3 regions of the Nocardia sp. PE-7 genome follow, and region 2 is predicted to be linked to each of the others. Evidence: riboswitches for the same ligand, from Rfam matches in the RefSeq annotation. Region 2 holds a riboswitch; each other region holds the start of a gene.
What was found. Region 2 has a riboswitch for cobalamin ahead of QX204_RS14000 (ABC transporter substrate-binding protein). Riboswitches for the same ligand answer to the same signal wherever they lie in the genome.
Positions count from the first base shown of each region.

Region 1: it holds a riboswitch for cobalamin, as region 2 does, so the genes downstream of both, QX204_RS17495 (ABC transporter substrate-binding protein) here and QX204_RS14000 (ABC transporter substrate-binding protein) in region 2, are expected to answer to the same signal.
Region 3: it holds a riboswitch for cobalamin, as region 2 does, so the genes downstream of both, metE (5-methyltetrahydropteroyltriglutamate--homocysteine S-methyltransferase) here and QX204_RS14000 (ABC transporter substrate-binding protein) in region 2, are expected to answer to the same signal.

Region 1 is NZ_CP129614.1:3,689,112-3,696,962, forward strand. It holds gene QX204_RS17475 (DUF6968 family protein) at 1-334, shown strand, start outside; gene QX204_RS17480 (PucR family transcriptional regulator) at 335-1,606, opposite strand; gene QX204_RS17485 (adenylate/guanylate cyclase domain-containing protein) at 2,074-2,874, shown strand; gene QX204_RS17490 (PucR family transcriptional regulator) at 2,887-4,140, opposite strand; cobalamin riboswitch at 4,238-4,369, shown strand; gene QX204_RS17495 (ABC transporter substrate-binding protein) at 4,475-6,001, shown strand; gene QX204_RS17500 (class I SAM-dependent methyltransferase) at 5,998-6,759, shown strand; gene QX204_RS17505 (ABC transporter permease) at 6,765-7,736, shown strand; gene QX204_RS17510 (ABC transporter permease) at 7,733-7,851, shown strand, end outside.
Region 2 is NZ_CP129614.1:2,986,006-2,993,856, reverse strand. It holds partial or broken gene QX204_RS14030 (exonuclease domain-containing protein) at 155-606, opposite strand; gene QX204_RS14025 (hypothetical protein) at 918-1,511, opposite strand; gene QX204_RS14020 ((2Fe-2S) ferredoxin domain-containing protein) at 1,570-2,205, opposite strand; gene QX204_RS14015 (ABC transporter ATP-binding protein) at 2,202-2,990, opposite strand; gene QX204_RS14010 (FecCD family ABC transporter permease) at 2,987-4,054, opposite strand; gene QX204_RS14005 (FecCD family ABC transporter permease) at 4,051-5,049, opposite strand; gene QX204_RS14000 (ABC transporter substrate-binding protein) at 5,046-6,083, opposite strand; cobalamin riboswitch at 6,112-6,304, opposite strand; gene QX204_RS13995 (hypothetical protein) at 6,463-6,687, shown strand; gene QX204_RS13990 (MarR family winged helix-turn-helix transcriptional regulator) at 6,933-7,412, opposite strand; gene QX204_RS13985 (GDSL-type esterase/lipase family protein) at 7,519-7,851, shown strand, end outside.
Region 3 is NZ_CP129614.1:4,877,572-4,885,422, reverse strand. It holds gene QX204_RS23035 (bifunctional 2-methylcitrate synthase/citrate synthase) at 1-511, shown strand, start outside; gene metE (5-methyltetrahydropteroyltriglutamate--homocysteine S-methyltransferase) at 583-2,847, opposite strand; cobalamin riboswitch at 2,988-3,185, opposite strand; gene QX204_RS23025 (pyruvate carboxylase) at 3,476-6,874, shown strand; gene rsmD (16S rRNA (guanine(966)-N(2))-methyltransferase RsmD) at 6,871-7,434, shown strand; gene coaD (pantetheine-phosphate adenylyltransferase) at 7,438-7,851, shown strand, end outside.

The DNA.
Region 1 (7,851 bases), 700 kb from region 2:
CGACGCGGACCTATCGAGAGAACCCGAGGCTCCTCCCCTACGTATCGGCGAGGCCGCCGGATCGGCGACGAAGGCCAGGGCGTTCGGTTCGCCGCTGGGGGCGCGAGCCGTCGACACCCCCGCGGGGCCGGTGGTGATCACGATCGGACGGCCCCGCCAGGACCCCGACCGTCCCCAGACCTACCTGTGCCCGTTCCGTATCGATGAGCGCACCGAAGCCTTCGCGCAGGGATTCGACGGGGTCACCGCGGTGATGGCGGCGATCCGCGATGTGGGCGCCATCCTGGGAATACCGCAGGACTGGCCTATGCCGGGCGCACCGACCCGCAGGTGATCAGCAGGCCTGCGCGGCTGGCGCGGCCTGGTCAGGGTCGCCGCGCTCGACCGACTCTTGCTCGCCGACACCGATCATGCGGGCCACGAGGGCAGAACGCAGGCGCCAGACCCCGTCCGAGTGCAGGGGGTCCAATCCGGTGATCTCGGCGATCTTGTTCAGCCGATAGTCGACGGTGTTGGGGTGTACGTGCAGTACATGCGCCGTGCGCAGGCGCGTGGAGCGGGTCGTGAGGTAAGCCTTCAGCGTCTCCAGCAGCACCGGATGCTTGTCGAGTGGGTCCAACGTCGCGGCAAGGTAGCGCCCCGCCGCGCCCGGCCTGGACAGCTGATACTCCAGTGACAGGCCCTCGAAGCGCTCGAGCCCCTCGCGGCGCAGTCGACGCATGATGTCGAGTACCGCGTGCACGCGCTCGACCGCTTCACGAATGCCGCCGATTCCCACCGTCACGAATGTGGCGCGTACCCGCGTCCGCGCCGCGGCGACGAGGTGCTCGACGAACTGTTCCGCCGCTGCGGGGTCGAAGTGGTCCTGCGGAATCAGCAGGGTCGCGGTGCCGGCTCCCATCTGCATCAACGCGTGGTCACCACCGAGGCGCGACACCTCGGCTCTGACTCGGCGAACTGTTCGCGAGGAGATGATCTGGCGATCCGGGTGTGGCTGCGCCTCTTCCTGGTGTGGCACGAACGCCACGGCGAAGACGACGTAGTTCTCGGCCAGCCGCACCCCGCAGGCACGGGCCATGGCCGGTGTGGCGTTCCCGGCCATCACGGCCGCGGCCAGGGCGTCGGCGTCGTCATCCACGGCGGCTCGCGTCTGTCCCGAGTACGCCTGTGCGATCGCGGCAGCCAATCGGCTGGACAGCCCGACGAACACGTGCGCCACGTCGGACACGGCCACCTGGTCCCCGGCGGACCCGGCCTGGGCGGCGAGATGGTCGAACACCATCCGAGTGCCGGTGTGCACCGCCTCGAGCATCGCGTCGATGGGGACACCTTCCTGTGCCCATTCCAGGACGCCGAAACGGACATCGTCCAACGGTTTCGAAGCGTCCGCGCCGGTCAGCAGTCGCGCGGTGAGCTCCAGGCACGCCTTCACCATTGCGGTGACATCGCGGCGCAGGGCCGCCAGTGGCACTCTGGCGGGCAGCGCGCTGTCGACGACGAATCGGCTCATGATCTTGCCCGAGATCGTTGACGCCGGGGGAAGGCAGTCGACCGCGGGCCGACCTCCCACCGTCACGATCCGGGCCGACAGGATGCTGTCGGGCATGGGCACATTTCCTACTTTCCGGTGTTTGCGCTCCATCGTGCGGTCTCGGTACCCCGCGTTCCAATGGCGATTCGCACCCGAATCGAATCCGCGTTGTGCACTATGCATCACCGGTACTCGATCATGGACACCACCTGTACACCGAGATGGTATCGAATCGACCCGACGGCCGCAGTTCGTGTCACCTCGGACGCGACCTCCGCCAGCGCTCGCGGTCACGGGACACACCGCCACCCGGGTTCACCCACTGAGGGCATTGCAGCTGTACAGGCCTCGGTTCGACGGGAGGTTGGAGTCCGACCGCGTGCGCCACGCAGGCGCCACCGCATGCTCCGCAACGACGGCGAGCAGCGAGCACACCGTTTCGAATTCGAGTGAACACATGTGTACTATTTTGCCGTGACAAGCTCGGGCGCGCAGCCGCTACAGGGTTCGACCAGCAACGCTACTCCGCCGAGGTTCGCCCGATGACTACAGTCGTGATCACCGTGCTCGCACTGGTCGCCGTCGGTGAAGCCGCCGGTTTGATCACCCTGTCGATCCTGCTTGCCCGCAGCCGGCGACAACGCAGATCCCCGCGTCGGTCGACGACCACGCAGCGATTGATGGTGGGCGGTCGCGAAGCGGTGCGGACGGCCTGGCAGGCCGCGGACCTGGTGCGCGCCAAAGGCTTTCGCGCCGCCGTGCTGACCTCGATCGAAGACCTCGCCGGCTGGGCACGGGTCGAGCGCCCCGACCTGGCACGGCTGACACCGGACGGCAACGTCGTGATCATGTTCTCCGACATCGAGCAGTCGACCGCACTCAACGAACAACTGGGCGACCGCGCCTGGGTCAAGCTGCTGGATCGCCACCACCGTCTCGTCGAGCGCTGCGTGCGGGACCAGGCAGGCCACGTGGTCAAGAACCAAGGCGACGGGTACATGATCGCCTTCGCCGCGCCGGAGCGGGCGGTATCCTGCGGACTCGCCATCCAGGCGGCGCTGACCAAGGACGCCGAATCGTCGCGCGGCGACACCGATTTCAGAGTCCGGATCGGCATCCACATGGGGTCCTCCGTCCGCCGTGGCGACGATCTGTTCGGCCGCAACGTCGCCATGGCCGCGCGCGTCACCGCGCAGGCCGAGGGCGGCGAGGTCCTCGTCAGCGAGCCGGTACTGGAAGCCATCGGCAGCACGACAGATCTCACGATCGGGACCCCTCGGGACGCCACCCTCAAGGGCCTGCGCGGCACTCATCGCCTCACCCCGGTCTGCCCGGCGCAATAGACCGTGGCGAGCTCACATCGGCTGTGGCGTGCTCTGTCGCCAGTACAGCGCGTCCAGCGCGACCGCGACGTGCACGCTGTTGTCCGCCAGGGGTCGAGGCAACAACTCGTCCGCGCGGGCGAGCCTGCGCAGAATCGTGTTCCGGTGGGTGAACAGGCGGGCCGCGGCGCGCGTGGCGTTGCATTGCTCGTTGAGGTAGACGAGCACCGATTCGCGCAGTTCGCTGTCGGCATGTTCCAGCTCGCCGAGGGTGTACTTGATGAAACGGTCCGCCTGAGCGCCGTTTTCGGTGATCAGCGAAGTCAGCTGCACTTCACCGAAGGTGACCAGACGCCGCGTGCTGTGTGGGCGAGCGAGGATCCGGTGCGCGGCCTGAGCGTCGAGGTGACTCGTCCGGAAACCCGCGACGTTTCGACCGGTCGAGCCGATGGCGATTCGCACCCCGGGAATATGGTCCATCGCCTCGGTCAGGATCGCGAGATCGGGAGGCGTCGGGCCCGGCACCCACACCCACAGGGTGGCCGCGCTGGCGAGCAGACTCAGTGCCGTCGCCGCACCGGTGGCCTGCGCGAGTGCCCTGGTCACCCGATGCGGTTCCTCCAGTTCGGCACCGGGAATGCCACTCCAGGCGATGGCCGCGGTATGGGTCGTATCGAGCCGGTAGCCGAGCCTGATCGAAGCACGCTCGACATTGATCGGTTCGCCTTCGAGGATGAGCGAGATCATCTCCCGCCGTTCGGCATACGAACCGCGGGCCAGCTCGTCACGCTCGTCGTCGATGACCTCGGTGATCGCCTCGACGGTGCCGTCGACGAAGTCGGCTATCGACGCGGCGGAAACCTCGAAGACCTCCTGGAGCTCGAACGGCTCGGTCGTCAGGATGAAGATGATGGACATCCACCGCCGCCAGGCAACGTCTTGACCGACGCGATAGGCCTGGAGAGCGGCCTCGTTCAAGCCGCGGCGGACCAGGTCGCGCACGATGGCGATCTGGTCGGCGCCGAGGTTGATCGGCACCGGCATCCCCGGATCGGCCACGTTGGCCGATGCCCAGTGCAGCAGGTTCGCACGATTGACGCGCCGCACTGCCTCGGCCAGCAACGGATCCCCGGCGATGGCGCGCAGGCTGGTCTTGAGCAGCGTGGCGTCGTAGAGCTCGTCGAGCCACTCCTCCGGCGCGTTCAGCGCGATCTCGGCACCTTGGCGGATCACTTCACGCGCGCGGTCGGACAGGCGTCGATCGAACAGACCATCACCAGAATGCACCCCGTCATTATGCAACCCCCGGTCCGAGTTCCCGCGAGCCGAATGGCGGTGACCGGTGACGGCGCCCGACGGGCGCGTCCACGGGTCCGTACCGACACCGGTTTTCACCGGTGTGCGTAGGATATCGCCTGTCCGTAGGGAAGACCGGTGTGAGTCCGGGGCTGTCCCGCAACTGTGAGGCTCGTCCGCGAGCCGAAGCCAGATACCTGCGGATGAACTGTTGAAACGGTCGTGATCACGTGGGTATTGATCGATGCGCCGAACCGAGCCACACCGGTCGTGGCTTGTTTCCGCATGTCTTCGTCGCGTGAGAGCCAACGCGATAGGAGCCTTCATGCAGCCACCGAACCTGCGACGCCGCACATTCCTGCTCGGTGGCGCACTCGCCGCGGGCACCGTCCTCGCCGGGTGCAACCGGTCGACGCCGTCCGGGAACTCGGTCGACACCTTCACTGCCGCCTTCCAGGGCTCGGGCGCCGGCGAGGGCATCGATCCCGGCGTGAACACGCTGTTCATCGACGAAGCCCGGATGAAATCGGTCTATGACGGATTGTTCGAGATCGACGAGACGATGACGCCGATTCCCCGCCTCGCGACGGCGGCCGAGCCGAACGCCGACGGGACCCGGTGGCGCATCTCCCTGCGAGATGCCGCCTGGCACAACGGAAAAGCCTTCGGCGCCGACGACGTCCTCTACACCTTCGCGCGGGTGCTCGGCCCGCCGCAGCGTCGCCCGTTCATCGCCGCCTCGTCGCTCGACAAGGTCGACCTCGCCCAGAGCCGCGCCATCGATGCGCGCACGGTGGAGATCGTGCTGAAGGAGCCCTCTTTCGAGTTCCTGATCGCACTGTCGGCCTACGGGACGAAGATCGTGCCGAATGGGGCGACCGACTTCGAGCGGCCGGTGGGCACGGGTCCGTTCGTTTTCGACTCCTTCACGGCTGGAAAGGAATTCGTAGCAACCGCCAACGATCGCTACTGGGACGGCGCCCCGTCGATTCGTCGACTTCGCATCGTCAGCGCGGAGTCCGACGCCCGGCTCGCGGCGGTGCAGAGCGGCGAGATCGACTACGCCGACAACCTCACGCCGTCGGCGGCACGGACCCTGCAGGGACGACGCGGCGTGACGCTCGCGGCCACCCCCAACAGCGGCATCTACTTCTTCGCCATGAAGACCGACCGCGCCCCGTTCGACAATCCTGATGTGCGCCGCGCGGTGATGCGGATGCTCGATCGCGACGAGTTGGTCAAGGTGGCGCTCGAGGGCAACGGCGAGATCGCCAACGATGTATTCGGCAAGGGGTTCCAGTACTACGCCGACCTGCCGCAGCACAGCTTCGATCCCGACGAGGTGGGCCGGTTGCTGCGTCGCGCCGGGGTGCGTGAGCTCTCGTTCGACCTCTTCACCGCGCCGGTCGCGCATGGATTCGTCGAGTCGGCACGACTTTTCGCCGAGCACGCGAGCCGCTGCGGGGTGAAGGTCAATGTCGTGCTCGGATCGAAGGACACCTATTACACCGACGCGCTCAACACCGGTCACCTCACGATGGGTCAGTCCGGGCCATTGCCCGTTCCGAACCATTTCGCGTCGCGCCTGCTCACCGGATCGCCACAGAATCGGACGAAGTGGTCCGATGCCGAATTCGACGCACTGTATGTCAAGGCGCAGTCGACCCCCACCGAGGAAGGGCGGGCGGCGATCTACCGCACGATGCACGAAATCCTCTACGACCGGGGTGGATTCGTATTCTTCGGCAACACCGCGTGGAACAGCGCCGCGGGCGATCGCTTCGAGCGACTGCCCGCGGCGGTGCCGAACTCGCACGGCTGGGCCCGATTCGACGAGGTGAGCGCGCGATGACCGGACTCGACGCCGCGCGAGCGCGGTATTGGATCGAACGCTGGGACCGCCAGCAGGAGCACTACATGCCCGACCGTGAGCAGCGATTCGAGGTCATCGGCGATGTGGTGCACGAACTGGGTGGCCGCGAGGACCTGTTGATCGTCGATCTGGGGGTCGGCCCGGGAACGCTGTCGCAGCGCCTCCTCGACCGGTTCCCCGCCGCTTCCGTTGTCGGCGTCGACGCCGATCCGCTGCTGCTCGGCCTCGCCGACCTGGCCTACGATTCCCCCCGCTTCCGGACAGTGTTCGCCGACCTGCGGCGGGAAGGCTGGCTCGACGCCCTCGACCTTGACCGGGTCCCGGACGCGTTCGTCAGCACCACCGCCCTGCACTGGATGAATCGGGATCCGTTGCGAGACTTGATCAGGACCTGCGCGCAAGCGTTGAAACCAGGCGGGTTGTTCGTCGACGGTGACCACCTCTACGAGGGCCCGGCCGGTCCCAGGCTCGACGCCCTCGGCAGATCGATGACCGCGCGCCGCGCCGAGCGGCAGGGAACCGCCGCCGCCGAGGACTGGGCATCCTGGTGGGACGCGGTGAACCGGGCGCCCGAACTCGCCGAGCTGGTGCGACTGCGAAACGGCGGATTCGAGCACACCGTGCGCGATCGCCCGACCGTGCACGACTATGTCGCCTTCGCCCGAGACGCGGGATTCGCCGAAGCCGGAATCGTGTGGCAGTACGGCGACGACCGTGTCGTGGTCGGTATCCGGTAGCGTCCGTGCGCGTTTCGACACCGTTCACCCGATTCCTGGTGCGCCGCGCCGTCATCGGCGTCGGGCAGCTCGGTGTGCTGCTCGTTCTGGTGTTCGTGTTGTCGCTGCTGTTGCCCGGCGACGCCGCCGATGTGCAGAGCAACGATGTTCTCGGCGACGAGCAACGCGCGGCGGCCAGGCACCTGCTCGGCCTCGATGTCGCACCGGTCCAGCGGTTCCTGGACTGGCTCGCCGGCGCCGTGACCGGTGACTTCGGCGTGTCCTACGCCAACGGACACCCGGTCGGCGAGGTGATCGCCGACCCGTTCCTGACGACCGCGCTGATGGCTGTGCTGGCATCGGCGCTGTTGGTCCCCCTCGCGGTGACAGCGGGTTTCGCCGCCGGGTCGGCGCCGGGATCGTGGTGTGATCGGATCGTCAGCGCGATCAGTATCGGGTTCGATTCGGTTCCGGACTTCGTACTGGCGGTGTTGCTCGTCAGCTACGTCGCCATCGATCTCGACCTGCTGCCTGCCACCTTCCTCGGGACCGACCTCGACACCCTGCTCGACCGGCCGGAATACCTGGTGCTGCCGCTGATAGTCATGGTCGCGCGCGTCGCCGCTCCCCTGGTGCGGCTGGTCCGTGCCGGTGTCATCGATGTGATGGATCAGCCCTACATCGCGCAGGCCCGTCGGCTCGGCGTCGGCCGGATGTCGCTGCTGGCGCGCCATGTAGCGCCGAACGCGCTCGCACCGGCGATGCAGGAGCTCGGGCGCACCGGGGACGGATTGCTGTCCGGCGTGCTCATCGTGGAGGCCGTGTTCGTGGTACCCGGCGTCGCCTCGGCACTCATCGGCGCCATCGGCAACCGGGACGCCCCGGTCATCCTCGCGATCGTCGCGATCACCGGGGTGGTCGCGATCGTCATCAACACCCTGATCGACATCGCCGGGCAACGCATGGTGCCGGTGTCGGCCGAAGGTGTGGGCCGATGACCCCGCGCCGCTGGATCTTCAGCGTCCTCGTCGCGGTGCCGGTGCTCGTCGCGGCCGCGGGACCGTTCCTCGCCGCGGGGGCGCCGCAGCATCGCCAAGCGCCGTTCGGGCCGTC
Region 2 (7,851 bases):
GCCACCTGGACTGCGCCGGCCTGGCCGAATCAGGTGCGCAGTCGAGAAAAGGGGGTGCGATACCGAGATGGGCCGCGTCGGCGACCAACGCTCGGAGAACATTCGCGAGAACACGGGTGTCGTCGAGCGCATCGTGCGCCTTCTGCTGCGGCACACCGTAATACGTCGCAAGCGTGCCCAACCTGTAGTCGGGTGTCGGCAGCGCGATGCGGCGGGCCAGTGCCAACGTGCACAGTCGGCGCTGCACCGGCAGAGCTCCCCCGGCCCGGGCGAACTCCTGCAGCAGGAACCCGTAGTCGAACAGCGCGTTGTGCGCCACCATCACCCGGCCGTCCAGCATGGCCGTCAATTGGTCGCGCACCTGACCGAACTCGGGCGAGCCCTGCAGCACCTCGGCAGTGAGCCCGTGGATGTGCACGGGACCCGGATCGCAACCGGATCGATCAGGCTGTGGAACTCTCGCGTCACCCGGCCGGTACCGTCCAGCGTCACCGCCGCGACGGACAGCACCCGGTGCTGGTGCGGCCGTAGCCCGGAGGTCTCGACATCCACCACGGTGAACGCACCGAACCCGGCTGTTTGCTGCTGCTCATCGACCTGCGTCATCCCCTGCATGAGCATCGCATCGTTCGCCGGGCCCGGAACGTTGCACTCGACGATCAGTGACGCGCGAGTTGCGGTGCGAGACTTCGGCACCGAGTCGGGGCACCCAGGGCTCGCGTGACTCGTCTCAGGATCGATCAGCCAAGGCAATTCGACTGACACTGTCGCGGTAGATCAGCCGGGTTGCCTTGCTTGTCGCAGGCTTCGAGGGACACACCCAGGTAGGACGCTGAGAGTTCGCCGGGCCAAACGGGGATCATCCGGGTGCCGCCCGCCCTGATAGGCAAGGCAGCGCCGAGGTTCACTCGCCGCGTTCACTCCCCGGTCTGCGCCGAATCCAGGGCTACGAGCAAGGCCACACCGCGAGGTGAGATCCGATACCCGGTGCCCAGGCTGATGGTCAGGCCGAGGTTCTTCAGTTTGCGCACGTTGAGTTTGAAGCGGTGCGGGTCACGCCCGAGTTCCTCGGCCAGGTCGGGGGCCCGGGTCGCGGGGCGTCGCTGGATGATCCGGAGCGTGTCGTGGGTCCAGGGGCCCTCGGCATCGGTTCGGTCCATGCGTGCCAGGCGTGCGGCCAAGGCCGCCGCATCGTCGATCCGGTCGTCGGCGGCCAGCGCGTCGCGCGGATCCTCGTCGGTGAGACAGCGGATCCGGAGCAGATAGATCGGGTCCTGCTCGGCGCCCCGGAGATCGGCGAGCACATCGGCGGGTGCGTCGTATCCCGCGGCGCGTGCGTCCTCGATGCTGATGTGCTCGGCGGTGACCGTCGACAGTTGGTCGACGGCGATACGCCCGGCGCCGGTGCGGTAGACCTTGCCCTCGGTGGCCTGCCGATGACGCCACCGGCGAAAGAGCACCGTCACCGCCCCGCTGCGGATCCCGGCCCAGCGCTGCTTCTCGATCAGCACGCGGGTCTCGGCTGCCGCGCGGCCCGGTCGGGGTGGATCGTGGTCGACTCGTCCTCGATCATTCCGTCAGGCTATCGTGCGCGGCGGCGATGGCGTCACCCCCGCGTACACCGTTGGTGTGCCATTCCCCGTCCGGGTAGGTGATGTAGAGCGGGCCCAGGTTGCACGGGTTGAGGCAGCCGGTCGGGGTGATCAGGGCGTCGGGGTGGTCGCGGCGCAGAGTGCGGTGCAGCTCGCCCGCGCCGTACACGGTGCAGCGGGGGCCTCGACAGACCAGGATGTGCGCGGTGTGGTCGGGTATTTCGGACCAGGCCGGGCTGCGGAAGGCCCGCGGGCTCGCCGTCACCGGTGCGCCGTCCTCGGACATCCGGGAACGCACCACGTCGGCGAATCCGGTGGCGGTGTCGATGCCGTCGGTGATTCGCACGTCGAGGTCGCTCGCGCGGGTCTCCTTCCAGTTCGCTACCGCTCGCGCGATCCAGGTCTCGAGGTAGCGGTCGCGTGGCACGGCGAGCGGGATCAGCGTGACCGGCGATTCGTCGCGGGCGGCGGTATCGAGTGCGGTGTGGATGGTCGGCTCCTGCTGGTCGAGCAGCGCGTAGCCGACCCCGCAGGCCTTCGCCAGAGCTTCGACGGAGGGGAGGTCGACGCCCGACGGAGTCGGCCGGGCGATGAGGACATACCGGCGCGTCATGCGGTGCGCACCGTTCGCCCGGCCGGAATCACCAGCGGTGTGCCCGTCATCGGATCGTCGATCACCGTGCAGTCGATGCCGAAGACTTCCGCGATCAGCTCGGGGCGCACGATCTCGGCGGGTGAACCTTGAGCGACCACGCGACCGTCCTGCACGGCGACGAGATGGTCGGCGTAGCGGGCGGCGAGGTTGAGGTCGTGCAGGACCACGATGATGGTGCGCGGCAACAGGTTTCGCAGGACGTCGAGGACGTCGAGTTGATGCGCCAGGTCGAGAAAGGTCGTCGGTTCGTCGAGCAGCATCACCTCGGGGTCCTGCGCCAACGCGAGCGCGATCCACACCCGTTGTTTCTGGCCGCCGGAGAGTTGATCCACCGGTCGGTCGATCAACTCGAGAGTGTCGGTGGCCACCAACGCTTTTCGCACGGCCGCACCGTCCTGCGCCGACCACTGACGGAACCAGCGTTGGTGCGGATGACGACCGCGGCCGACGAGTTCACCCACGGTGATGCCGTCGGGGACGACGGGTTGTTGGGGCAACATGCCGAGCCGCCGGGCGACGGTGCGCGCGGGCTGCGGCGCGATATCGGCACCGTCGAGCAGCACCGCGCCGGCCGTCGGCGCGATCAGTCGGGCCAGGCCGCGCAGCAGGGTCGATTTGCCGCAGCCGTTGCGGCCGACGATGACAGTGATCGCTCCGGTCGGGAAGTCGACGGTGGCGTCGGTGACGATCGCGGTGTCGCCGTAGCCGAGCGTGAGTCCCTCGGTGGTCAGGTGTGCGGTCATCCAGCGTGTCCGATCCGGGTTGCGCGGGCGAGGAGGTAGACGAGAACGGGAGCGCCGAGGATGGCGGTCACCACCCCGACAGGAAGTTCCGCCGGGAACAGCCGCCGGGCGGCCAGGTCGGCGGCGACCACCAGCAACGCCCCGGTGGCAGCCGCGGGCGCGAGCCCGGCACCGCGTTCGGCGAGCAAGCGTCGTGCGATCTGCGGAGCCACCAGAGCGACGAAACTGATCGGGCCTGCCGCAGCCGTTGCCAGGGTCGCGGCTGCGGCCGCGACGACGATGAGCGTGCGGCGGTCGGGGCCGCGTCGCCCGGCCAGCGAGTTCGCCAGGTCGTCGCCCATTTCCAGCAGCGGCAACGAGCGAGCGAGAACGATCAGCGGCGGCACGACCACTACCAGGGCCCCCGCGGCGAAGCCGACGTGGCTCCAATCGCGGTTGGCCAAGCTGCCGGTGAGCCACATGGCCGCGGTGTGCGCCTGGTAGTTGTCGGCGACGGTCAGGATGAACGCGATGGCCGAGGACAGCATCGCCGTGACGCCGATGCCGACGAGCACGAGTCGGTAGCCGTCGAGTCCGTCCTTGGTGGCCACGACCACGATCAACGCCATAGCCACCCCGGCACCGAGCAACGCGCCGCCGACCAGCCCCAGTCCGGCGCCACCGAGCAACACGCTCACCACCAACGCACCCAGTGAGGCACCCGCGTTGATCCCGATGATCTCGGGACTCACCAGTGGGTTGGTCGCGATCCGTTGCAGGATCGCCCCCGATATCGCGAAGGCCGCCCCGACGCACAATCCGGTGAGCACGCGCGGCAACCGGTCGGCCACCACCACGTCGTACTCGATGAGCGTGCCGCCGCCACCGAGCACCCGGATCACGTCGGTGACGGTGAGCGGGTAGTAGCCGATCGTGAGCGACCACGCCGCCACCGCCATCGCGGCTGCCGTGATCAGCACGGTCAGGACCGCGGAGCGTTTCCCGACGCGAAAGACGATGCGCCGGTCGGGTGTTCGTAGCAACAACGTGCCGCTGGGCAGTACGCCGCCCTCGGTGCGCGTCACAGGGTGGCCACCTTTCGATTGCGCACGAGATAGAGAAAGAACGGCGAGCCCGCGAAGGCGGTGATGATGCCGACCTGGATTTCCTGTGGCCGCACCAGCATCCGTCCGAGAATGTCGGCCGCCAACAGCAGCGTCGGACCCAGCAGCGCACACCACAGCAGAATCCACCGGTAGTCGTGTCCGGCGAAGAATCGGGCGATGTGCGGGATCACCAAGCCGATGAAGGCGATCGGGCCGGCGATCGCTACCGCAGACCCGGCGAGCAGCACCACGCTCGACGCACCGATCGCGCGCGTCGCGACCAGTCGGGTGCCGAGCGTGCGCGCCATGTCGTCACCGATGGCGACGGCGTTCAACGGCCGTGCCACCACGATCGCCAGCACCGATCCGACAGCGATGAACGGCACCGTCCCCCACACGGATTCGATGTCGGCGCGAGCCAACGAGCCGACCACCCAGAATCGGAAGTTGTCGAACAGGGTCCGGTCGAGCAGGGTGATCGCCGTGGTGATCGACCCACACAATGCGGTGCAGGCCGCGCCCGCGAGCGCCAGTTTCACCGGCGTCGCTCCCCCGAACCCCAACGATCCCAGCGTGTAGACGAGCGCGGCCGCGATCGCGGCGCCGAGGAAGCCGAACCAGATGAATCCGCCCGTCGCCGTGAGGCCGAGCGCACCCATCGCGATCACGATGGCCAGCGACGCACCCGCGTTGACGCCGAGCAGGCCCGGCCCGGCCAGCGGGTTGCGGGTGAGACCCTGCATCACCGCGCCGGCCAGCGCCAACGCGACACCCGCGAGCAGGCCCGCGACCGTTCTGGGCAGCCTGATGTAGCGCACGACCCGGTCGGTGTCGGTTCCCTGAAAATCGGTGAACGCGACCGCGGCCTGGTCGAGGGTGAGCGGGTGTGAACCGATCAGGACCGACGCCACACAGGCAGCCGCCAGCGCGGCGCCGGCCAGGAGCAGACCGGTGCCGCGAGCGGTGCGCGTCACCGCTGGAACAGCTCGGGATGGATCAACTCGGCGACCAGTTCGGTCGCGTGCGCGATCCGCACGCCTGCCGCCCGATCGGCGAACAGGAACGGGTGCACGGTCGCGTTGCGCACCGCCGCCAGATTCGCGAATGCCGGGTTTCCGACGATCTTGTCGACCTGGGGACGGCCGTCGGCGCGCGTGTAGGTCGCCTTGCAGCACAGGCTGGTCAGGATGATGTCGGGGTCACGGGCGATGAGCTCTTCCGCGCCGACGGGCACATTGCGCTTGGCGGTGAGGTCGGCGAAGACATTCACTCCACCGGCGGCGTCGATGATCTGGGTGATGAAGTCGATGCCGCCTGCCACGGTATAGGAGCCGTCGTCTTTGGGGGTGACGACAGCGACCCGAGGCTTCGCGGCGTTGCCGACCTTCGCGCGGACCGCGTCGATGCGCGAACTCAGCTGCGTGACAACTTCTTCGGCGCGCTCGGAAGCGCCCCACAGGGCACCGAGATCGCGCAGGTCGGCGTAGACGTTGTCGAAGCGCACGGTGTCGGGGTCGATCGCTTCGTCGGCGAGACCGTCGGCGCTGGGGCACAGCGGACTCAGCACCCAGCTGCGCACACCCAATTCGTTCAGGCTCGCCCTGGTACCGACGCTGTTCTGCGCCGAGGAGGCGAACACCCCGTTGAAACCCGACATGACGAAGTCGGGTCGCTGGGCCAGCAGTTCGTCGCGACTGGGCAGCTTCTCGACGTAGGGCGAGCGCGCCTGCGCGGCGAAATATTCCGGAAGCACGGCGGAGTCCAGGAATGCCGTGCCCACCAGCCGATCGGTGACACCGAGCGCGTGCGCGATCTCGATCGAGGGCTGATACGCCGCGTAGATCCGCTGCGGTGGGCCGTCGACGGCGACGTCGATCCCACAGTTCACGCGGGTGACAGCAGCTGCGCCGCCCGCATCGGAGGTGGGTTGCACACCGCAACCGGTGAGAACAATCGTGCAGGCGAGCAACGCGCCGGAACGTAGGCGCGCGAAAACAGAGCGGGTCAAGAGACGGCCTTCCAGGTCCTCGTGGAATGGGGTACTGCGTAGCCGTGGCCGGTCTCCTGGCTGACGGGATAGTGCGCGGTGAATCCACCTTCCCAGGGCAGGTGCCCCAGTGGCTCCGGACGACAGAGTCGTCCGGATCGATTCACAACTCCCGATCACAGTGGCGAGGGCCGCACCGGTTCTACACCGGTTTCCCGAACACCACGGCTGGTGAACTGTAGCAACGTCGGCTCGATCGAGGGTCGGCGCCGATCCACAGCCGACTCCCAGCCGCGTCCCACCGGGCTCGACAGTTCCGCCGCGAAGATTCAGCTATCGGCCGAGCACTTCGGCCGGCCGATGATCTCGGCAGTGAGATCGACGATCTGGAGGAACGCGCATGAGGATGAAATCGACGCTGGCCAAGACCGCGGTGGCGGGCACCCTGGCCCTCGGGGTGCTCGGCGCGACAGCGACCGCGGCGAGCGCGGATCCGGGCGGGCACGACCAGCAGCGGCCCGAGCAGGGCCAGCAGCACCGGCCGCAGCAACAGCCGCAGCATCACCAGAACGACGCGCCGCAGCACGGCTTCTGGTTCTTCGGCACCTGGGTTCCCCTGCCCTGACCCATTCCCCATCGCAGGCCCGGCACCCTCCGGGCTTGCGGTGAGCCGAGCGGCCATTCGCGCGAGTTATGGTGCGGGACTTCACCATCGCGTGGGAGAACACCCCCATCCGCGCCGTTCGTGTCAACGAATGGGATTGCAGGCGGGTCGGCACCTTAACCGGTTACCATTCACTCCCCTGAAGCCGACCCGCCTGCTTTTCATCAGCAGCGACACCCTCGACGACCGATCCCGCTGCTACCGCGTCACGATCGGTCGGACACAGCGGTAGCGGCCGGGTTCGTGGCATCGCGGATCACGCGCAGGCCGGTGATCAAGCCGTCGAGTTGGGTGGGAGTCAGCAGGCCGGTGAGCCATTGCTCGAGGGCGGCGAGGTAATCGGGAAGGACCTGTTCGAGGCGGCGGACGCCCGAGTCGGTCAAGGCCGCGTAGGCGCTGCGGCGGTCGGTCGGGTCGAGCTGGCGTTCTATCAGCCCCGCGGCGGCAAGGCGATCGACCACGCGGGTGACGCCGCTGGTCGAGAGCTCGGTTTGGGCGGCGAGATCCGACATCCGTAGGCGGCTGTTCGGAGAGCGACTCAGTCTCAACAGGGTGTTGAGCTCCAGCCCGGACAGGCCGTGCGCTTTCCAGGTCGGCTCGAGCTTGGCGATCAGACCGCTGTGCGCCTCGAAGAGCAAGCCGGAAATGGTGAAGCGGGGGTCGTCGAACAGCTCGTGGACGGACATGAAGCCAGCTTAGCCGATACTTGCCACGCGGATAGTTGACATGAGGAATACATCCGAGTAAACCTATGCGCAAGCATTATTCCGCACAGCAAATTTCGGAGAGATCATGCAGCGCAACATCTGGGTCGCCGGGTTCCGGACCGGAGTCATCGCCCCGAACGAACAGATCAAGCTCGCCGAGTCACGGGAGTTCGCCGACGAAACCGTGCGCCACGTCGTCCACATGGCAGGCGGCGGCGAGGCGGTACGCGTGCGGCTGACCAACCGCTACGGTCTCGCGCCGCTGCGGATCGGCGCCGCGCGCATCGCAGCGCGCAAGACCGGCTCGGCGATCATCGCCGATCACGAGATCACCTTCGGCGGCGCGGCACAGGTCACCATCGACGCGGGCGCCGAGCTCGTGAGCGATCCGATCGCGCTGCCGGTCGCCGCGGGCGAA
Region 3 (7,851 bases), 1.9 Mb from region 2:
GTACAGCGCGATCACCGCGGCGATCGGCGCCCTGAAGGGTCGCCTGCACGGCGGCGCCAACGAGGCGGTGATGCACACGATGCTGGAGATCGCCGACCCCGCGCTCGCGAAGGCCTGGGTCGCCGAAACGCTCACCGCCAAGCGCAAAGTGATGGGCTTCGGGCATCGGGTGTACCGCAACGGCGATTCCAGGGTGCCGACCATGAAGGCCGCCCTCGACGACGTCGCGGCGGTGACCGGTGGCCGGCAGTGGGTTCGGATGTACGACGAACTCGCCGCCGCGATGGCCGACAAGACCGGCATCGCACCGAATCTCGACTTCCCCGCGGGTCCGGCCTATTACCTGATGGGCTTCGATATCGAGATGTTCACGCCCATCTTCGTGATGAGCCGGATCACCGGCTGGACCGCGCATATCGCCGAGCAGTCGGCCGCCAACGCGCTGATCCGGCCGCTCTCGGAATATCGCGGCGTGGCGCAGCGCCCGGTCCCGGTCGCCCGGGCGAGCTGAGTCGCCGACCACACTGCCCCGGACGCAAGATCTTTCGTCCGGGGCAGTGGTCTATGGACTGATCCGGTCGGTCAGCGCAGTGCTGCGGCCGCCGTCACCAGATTCCGCAGCGACGCTTCGACCTCCACCGGTCCGCGAGTCTTGAGTCCGCAGTCCGGGTTCACCCAGAGGCGCTCGGCCGGAACCGCTTTCAATGCCGCCGACAGCGAGGCCGTGATCTCCTCGACCGACGGCACCCGCGGCGAGTGGATGTCGTAGACGCCCGGCCCGACGCCGAGCGCGAAACCGGCCGCGTTCAGATCGTCGAGGACCTCCATGTGCGAGCGCGCCGCCTCGATCGAGGTGACATCGGCGTCGAGGCCCGCGATCGCCGAGATGACCTCGCCGAACTCCGAGTAGCACAGGTGGGTGTGCACCTGGGTGGTGTCGGCGACACCCGCGGTGGCCAGGCGGAACGAATCCACCGACCACTGCAGGTACGCGGGCTGTTCGGCGGCACGCAGCGGCAGCAGTTCGCGCAGGGCGGGCTCGTCGACCTGGATGATCCGCGTGCCCTGAGCTTCCAGGTCGACGGTCTCGTCCCGGATGGCGAGCGCGACCTGGCGGGCCGACTCACCCAGCGGCTGGTCGTCGCGGACGAACGACCACGCCAGGATGGTCACCGGGCCGGTGAGCATGCCCTTGACCGGCTTGGTGGTCAACGACTGGGCGTACCCGATCCAGGACAGCGTCATCGCCTCGGGCCGGGTCACATCGCCGAACAGGATCGGCGGGCGCACGCAGCGAGTTCCGTAGGACTGCACCCAGCCCGCGTCGGTGACGGCGAAACCGTCCAGCAGTTCGGCGAAGTACTGCACCATGTCGTTGCGTTCGGGTTCGCCGTGCACCAGTACGTCGAGACCGAGTTTTTCCTGCAGGGTGATCACATCGGCGATCTCGGCCCGCATCCGCCCGACGTACTCGGCCTGGTCGATCTCGCCCTTGCGCAGCGCGGCGCGGGCCAGCCGGATGGCGGAGGTCTGCGGGTAGGAGCCGATGGTGGTGGTCGGCAGCGCCGGCAGGTCGAGGTGATCGCGCTGCAGGGTGCGACGCTCGTCGGCGGGGGAGCGGGTCAGGTCGTGCTCGTCGAGTTCGGCCAATCGGGCCCGGACCTGCTCGTTGTGCAGTCGCGGGTCGGTCCGGCGTGAGTCGGCGGCGGCGCGGGCCGCGGCCAGGTCGTCGGCGACGGTGTCGACACCCGCGGTGAGCGCGGTGGCCAGCACGCGCACCTCGTCGACCTTCTCGGCGCCGAAGGCCAGCCACGAGCGCAGCCGCTCGTCCAGTCCGGTCTCGGGGGCCAGCGAATACGGCACGTGCAGCAGCGAGCACGAACTCGACACCGCCACCGAATCGGCGCTGCCGAGCAGCGTGCCCAGGGTGCCGAGAACGGCGTCGAGGTCGGCGCGCCAGATATTGCGGCCGTCGACCACGCCTGCCACCAGCAACTTACGAGCCAGGGCAGGCAGCGCGGCGACCGCCGCGATATCGGCGCCCGCGGTGAAATCGAGAGCGACACCCTCGATCTCGGTCTCGGCCAACACCGCCAGGGCGGCGTCGGGGTGCCCGAAGTAGGTGGCGACCAGGATCGCGGGCCGGTTCTGTGCGGCCGACAGCGCGCTGTAGGTCTGGCCGACCAGGGCGATCTCCGCCTCGGTCAGGTCGGTGACCAGCACCGGCTCATCGATCTGTACCCACTGCGCGCCCGCGTCCGCCAGCTGGGCCAGCAGGTCGAGGTAGAGCGGCACCAGCTCGGGCAGACGCTCGAGCGCGGCACCACCGGTGGCCTTGGCCAGCTTCAGGAAGGTGATCGGACCGATCACCACCGGACGTGCGGGGACGCCGAGCTCGATCGCTTCGTCGAGTTCGGTCAGCAGCTTGCCGGGATGCAGTGAGAAGGTGGTGGCCGCGTCGATTTCGGGCACCAGGTAGTGGTAGTTGGTGTCGAACCACTTGGTCATCTCCAGCGGAGCGACCGTGTCGGTGCCGCGCGCGGCCGCGAAATAGCGGTCGAGCGGATCGGCGATGGTGGCGACGCGCGGCGGCAGAGCGCCGAGCAGTTCTGCGGTGTCGAGCATCTGGTCGTAGTAGGAGAAGGTGCCCACCGGCACCGAATCGAGTTCCGCCGCGGCCAATTCGGTGAGCTGGGCTCGACGGAGCTGACGGCCGACCGCGTGCAGGTGCGCGGCATCGGCGCGGCCCGCCCAGTAGGACTCGGTGGCGCGCTTGAGTTCCCGGTTCGGGCCCACTCGCGGTAGGCCGAGAACCGTTGCGGTGAAAGGGGTGTGCGAAACAGTCACGGAGATTCTCCAGTGTCGTGCAGGGAGAGCCGTCGCCTTTTCGCGGGCGCACGCCACAGGACCGGACACGTCGCGAAAGATACGACAGTCGGCATCGGTGGTCCGCGCGCCCGATCCACGAGGCGGTGGCCGCCGGATACGGCGTATCCGGCACAGTCGGCAGGTCTTCGGACTCGCGGGCACCGGTCGTGTGATCGACCGACCTACTGGCCGTCGCTTCCCAGGCATGATGCCCAGTGCTGTTGACGGCGGTCGTTCCCGCTCACCGCTGCGGGACAGTCCCGGATTCTCACCGGGTTCCCTCTCACCCGGTGCGGAACATGATCCGCACCCGGGTTTCGACGCCTACGCGGGAGGTCGGGGCTCCGACTCTTCCACCGCGCGGGCGAACCAGCTGCGCCCTCAGCATAGGCCCTCGACGGGGGCGCGGGACACCGCCCCGTCGCGAACAGGGCCGTGACCTGCGGTTGCGCCGAGGTCCACCACGCGCACCGCGGGCGGCTCCACGCGGTGAGATGTGACGGCCTGATGAACGCAACTTCGCAGGTGGGCGGGTGTGCGGTGTGAAGATTGCTGCGAAGCCACCTTGCGTGTCCGACCGCGCCTCACGGCCGGGTACCGTAGGCCAATGTTCTCGAAAGTCTTGGTCGCAAATCGTGGTGAGATCGCTATCCGTGCCTTCCGCGCGGCCTACGAACTCGGCATCGGAACGGTCGCGGTATTCCCGTACGAGGATCGCAATTCGGTGCATCGCCTCAAGGCGGCCGAGTCCTACCAGATCGGCGAAGAGGGCCACCCGGTTCGCGCGTATCTGTCGATCGAGGCGATCGTCGAGGCCGCCAAGAGCGCGGGCGCCGACGCGATCTACCCCGGCTACGGCTTCCTGTCGGAGAACCCCGACCTCGCCGCGGCCTGTGCCGCCGAGGGCATCACGTTCATCGGCCCCACCGCCGAGATCCTCGAGATGGCGGGCAACAAGGCCACGGCCATCGAAGCGGCCAAGGCGGCCGGTCTGCCGACGCTGAAGTCCAGCGCGCCCTCGGCCGATATCGACGAATTGCTCACTGCCTCAGCCGAACTCGAATACCCGATCTTCGTCAAGGCCGTCGCCGGTGGTGGTGGTCGTGGCATGCGCCGGGTCGCCACGCCGGAGCTCTTGCGTGAGTCGATCGAAGCGGCGTCGCGGGAAGCGGAGTCGGCGTTCGGTGATCCGACGGTGTTCCTCGAACAGGCGGTGGTGAATCCGCGCCACATCGAGGTACAGATCCTGGCCGACCAGCACGGCAATGTGATGCACCTGTTCGAGCGCGACTGTTCGCTGCAGCGTCGCCACCAGAAGGTGATCGAGCTCGCGCCCGCTCCGAACCTGTCGCCCGAACTGCGCGAACGTATCTGCGCCGACGCGGTGGCCTTCGCCCGCCAGATCGGCTACATCAACGCGGGGACTGTGGAGTTCCTGCTGGACGAGCGTGGCAACCACGTGTTCATCGAGATGAACCCGCGCATCCAGGTGGAGCACACGGTCACCGAGGAGATCACCGACGTCGACCTGGTGCAGTCGCAGCTGCGGATCGCGGCGGGGGAATCCCTGGCTGACCTGGGTCTGAGCCAGGAGACGGTGCAGATCCGCGGTGCCGCGCTGCAGTGCCGCATCACCACCGAGGACCCGGCCAACGGGTTCCGCCCCGACACCGGCCGCATCACCGCCTACCGCACGCCGGGCGGCGCGGGCATCCGCCTCGACGGTGGCGCGAACCTGGGCGCCGAGATCGGCGCCTACTTCGACTCGATGCTGGTCAAGCTCACCTGCCGTGGTCGCGACCTGCCCGCCGCCGCCGCACGCGCTCGTCGCGCGCTGGCCGAATTCCGTATTCGCGGCGTGACGACCAACATCCCGTTCCTGCTGTCGGTGCTCGACGATCCCGATTTCCAGGCAGGCCGGGTGACCACGTCGTTCATCGACGAGCGTCCCGAGCTGCTCACCTCGCGCGGGTCGGCCGACCGCGGCACCAAGATCCTGACCTACCTGGCCGACATCACCGTCAACAAGCCCAACGGCGACCGCCCGACCACGGTGTACCCGTACGACAAGCTGCCCGCCGTCGACCTGACGCTGCCGCCGCCGGACGGCTCGCGCCAGCGACTGCTGGCCCTCGGGCCGGAGGGTTTCGCCCGTGCCCTGCGCGAGCAGAAGGCGCTCGGCGTCACCGACACCACCTTCCGGGACGCGCATCAGTCCCTGCTGGCCACCCGCGTGCGCACCAACGGTCTGCTCGGTGTGGCGGGGCACGTCGCGCGACTGACCCCGGAGCTGCTCTCCATCGAGGCGTGGGGCGGTGCGACCTACGACGTGGCACTGCGATTCCTGCACGAGGACCCGTGGGAACGCTTGGCTGCCCTGCGCGAAGCCGTGCCCAACATCTGCCTGCAGATGCTGCTGCGCGGTCGCAACACCGTCGGCTACACGCCCTACCCCGAACAGGTCACGCGCGCGTTCGTTTCCGAAGCCGCCACGACCGGTATCGATATCTTCCGCATCTTCGACGCGCTCAACAATGTCGACCAGATGCGTCCGGCGATCGACGCGGTCCGCGAAACCGGTACCGCCGTCGCCGAAGTGGCGCTGAGCTACACCGGCGACCTGCTCGACCCGAACGAGTCGCTCTACACCCTCGACTACTACCTGAAGCTGGCCGAGCAGATCGTCGACGCGGGCGCGCACGTCCTCGCGATCAAGGACATGGCCGGTCTGCTGCGCGCCCCCGCGGCCGCGAAACTCGTCACCGCGCTGCGCAGCAACTTCGATCTGCCGGTGCATGTGCACACCCACGACACCCCCGGCGGACAGCTGGCCACCTACCTGGCGGCCTGGCAGGCCGGAGCCGACGCGGTCGACGGTGCGTCCGCGGCGATGGCGGGCACCACGAGTCAGCCCGCGCTGTCGGCGATCGTCGCCGCCACCGCGCACACCGAACACGACACCGGCCTGAACCTGCAGAACGTGTGCGATCTCGAGCCGTACTGGGAGGCGTTGCGCAAGGTCTACGCGCCGTTCGAGTCGGGCCTGCCCGCGCCGACCGGGCGGGTGTACACCCACGAGATCCCGGGTGGTCAGCTGTCGAACCTGCGTCAGCAGGCCATCGCGCTCGGCCTGGGCGACCGGTTCGAAGAGGTCGAGGCCAAGTACGCGGCCGCCGACCGGCTGCTGGGTCGCCTGATCAAGGTGACCCCGTCGTCGAAGGTGGTCGGCGACCTCGCGCTGGCGCTGGTCGGCACCGGCGTCGATATCGAGGACTTCGCCGCCGATCCGGGCCGCTACGACATCCCCGACTCGGTGATCGGCTTCCTGCGCGGCGAGCTCGGCACCCCCGCGGGCGGCTGGCCCGAGCCGTTCCGCAGCAAGGCACTGGCCGGGCGCAACGAACCCAAGCCCGAGACCCCGCTGAGCCCGGCCGACCAGAAGGCCCTCGACGGCTCCTCCGACGAGCGCCGCGCCACGCTGAACCGGCTGCTGTTCCCCGGCCCGACCGCCGAGTTCAACACCCACCGCGAGAAGTACGGCGACACCACCGGGCTGTCGGAGAACCAGTTCTTCTACGGCCTGCGCCGCGGCGAAGAGCACCGCGTGCAGCTGGAGAAGGGCGTCACCCTGCTCATCGGCCTCGAAGCGATCTCCGAGCCCGACGAGAAGGGCATGCGCACGGTCATGTGCATCATGAACGGGCAGCTGCGCCCGGTCGCGGTGCGGGACAGGTCCGTCGCCTCCGAGGTGCCCGCCGCGGAGAAGGCCGACAAGAACAACGCGGGCCACATCGCGGCGCCGTTCGCCGGTGTGGTGACCCTGGCGGTGTCCGAGGGCGACGAGATCCACGCCGGTGACACGGTCGGCACCATCGAGGCGATGAAGATGGAAGCCGCCATCACCGCACCGCGCGGCGGCGTCGTCGGCCGGATCGCGACCGCCAAGGTGCAGCAGGTCGAGGGCGGCGACCTGCTGGTGGAACTGGTCGCACGCGAGTCGGAATGACACGCATCGTCGCGGGTGTGGCGGGCGGGCGGCGCTTGAAGGTGCCGCCCGCGGGCACCCGGCCCACCTCGGATCGGGTGCGCGAAGCCCTCTTCAGCGCGATCGACGCCCGCCTCGATCTGGACGGCACGCTGGTCCTCGACCTGTACGCGGGCTCGGGCGCGCTGGGGCTGGAAGCCCTCTCGCGCGGGGCCGAACAGGCGTTGCTGGTCGAGTCCGACCGCAAGGCGGCCGAGGTGGTGCGCGCCAATATCGCCGAGCTCGGTCTGCCCGGTGCGGAATTGCGGCTCGGCACTGTCTCCTCGGTGCTGCGACAGACCGCGCCGAGGGCCTATGACGTGGTGTTCTCGGATCCGCCGTACGACGTGAGCACCGAGGACGTGATCGCCGACCTCGCCGCCCTGGCGAGCAACGGCTGGCTCGCGCCCGACGCGCTGGTTGCGGTGGAGCGATCGAGCCGTTCCCCCGAGATCACCTGGCCCGCAGGCTATGTGGCGGTGAAGGTGCGCAAGTACGGGGAGACCCGGATCGAGCTCGCCGAGTTCGGTGCTAGCGTCTGAGGTATGGCTGCAGCACTGTGCCCCGGCTCCTTCGACCCGGTCACCAATGGTCACCTCGACGTGTTCGCCCGCGCGGCCGCACAGTTCGACGAAGTGATCGTCACGGTGAACGTGAATCCCAAGAAACAGGGCATGTTCACCGTCGAAGAGCGCATGGAACTGCTGCGCGAATCAGTCGCCCACCTGCCGAACGTGCGCGTCGCGTCCTGGCAGGGGCTGACCGTCGATTTCGCCAAGCAGGAGGGCATCAGCGCGATCGTCAAGGGTCTGCGCGACGCGGGCGACTTCGGCTACGAACTCCAGATGGCCCAGATGAACCACAAGCTGGCAGGCGTCGACACCTTCTTCATCGCCACCAACCCGTCACTGAGCTTCCTGTCCAGCTCGCTGGTGAAAGAAGTGGCGGCCTACGGCGGC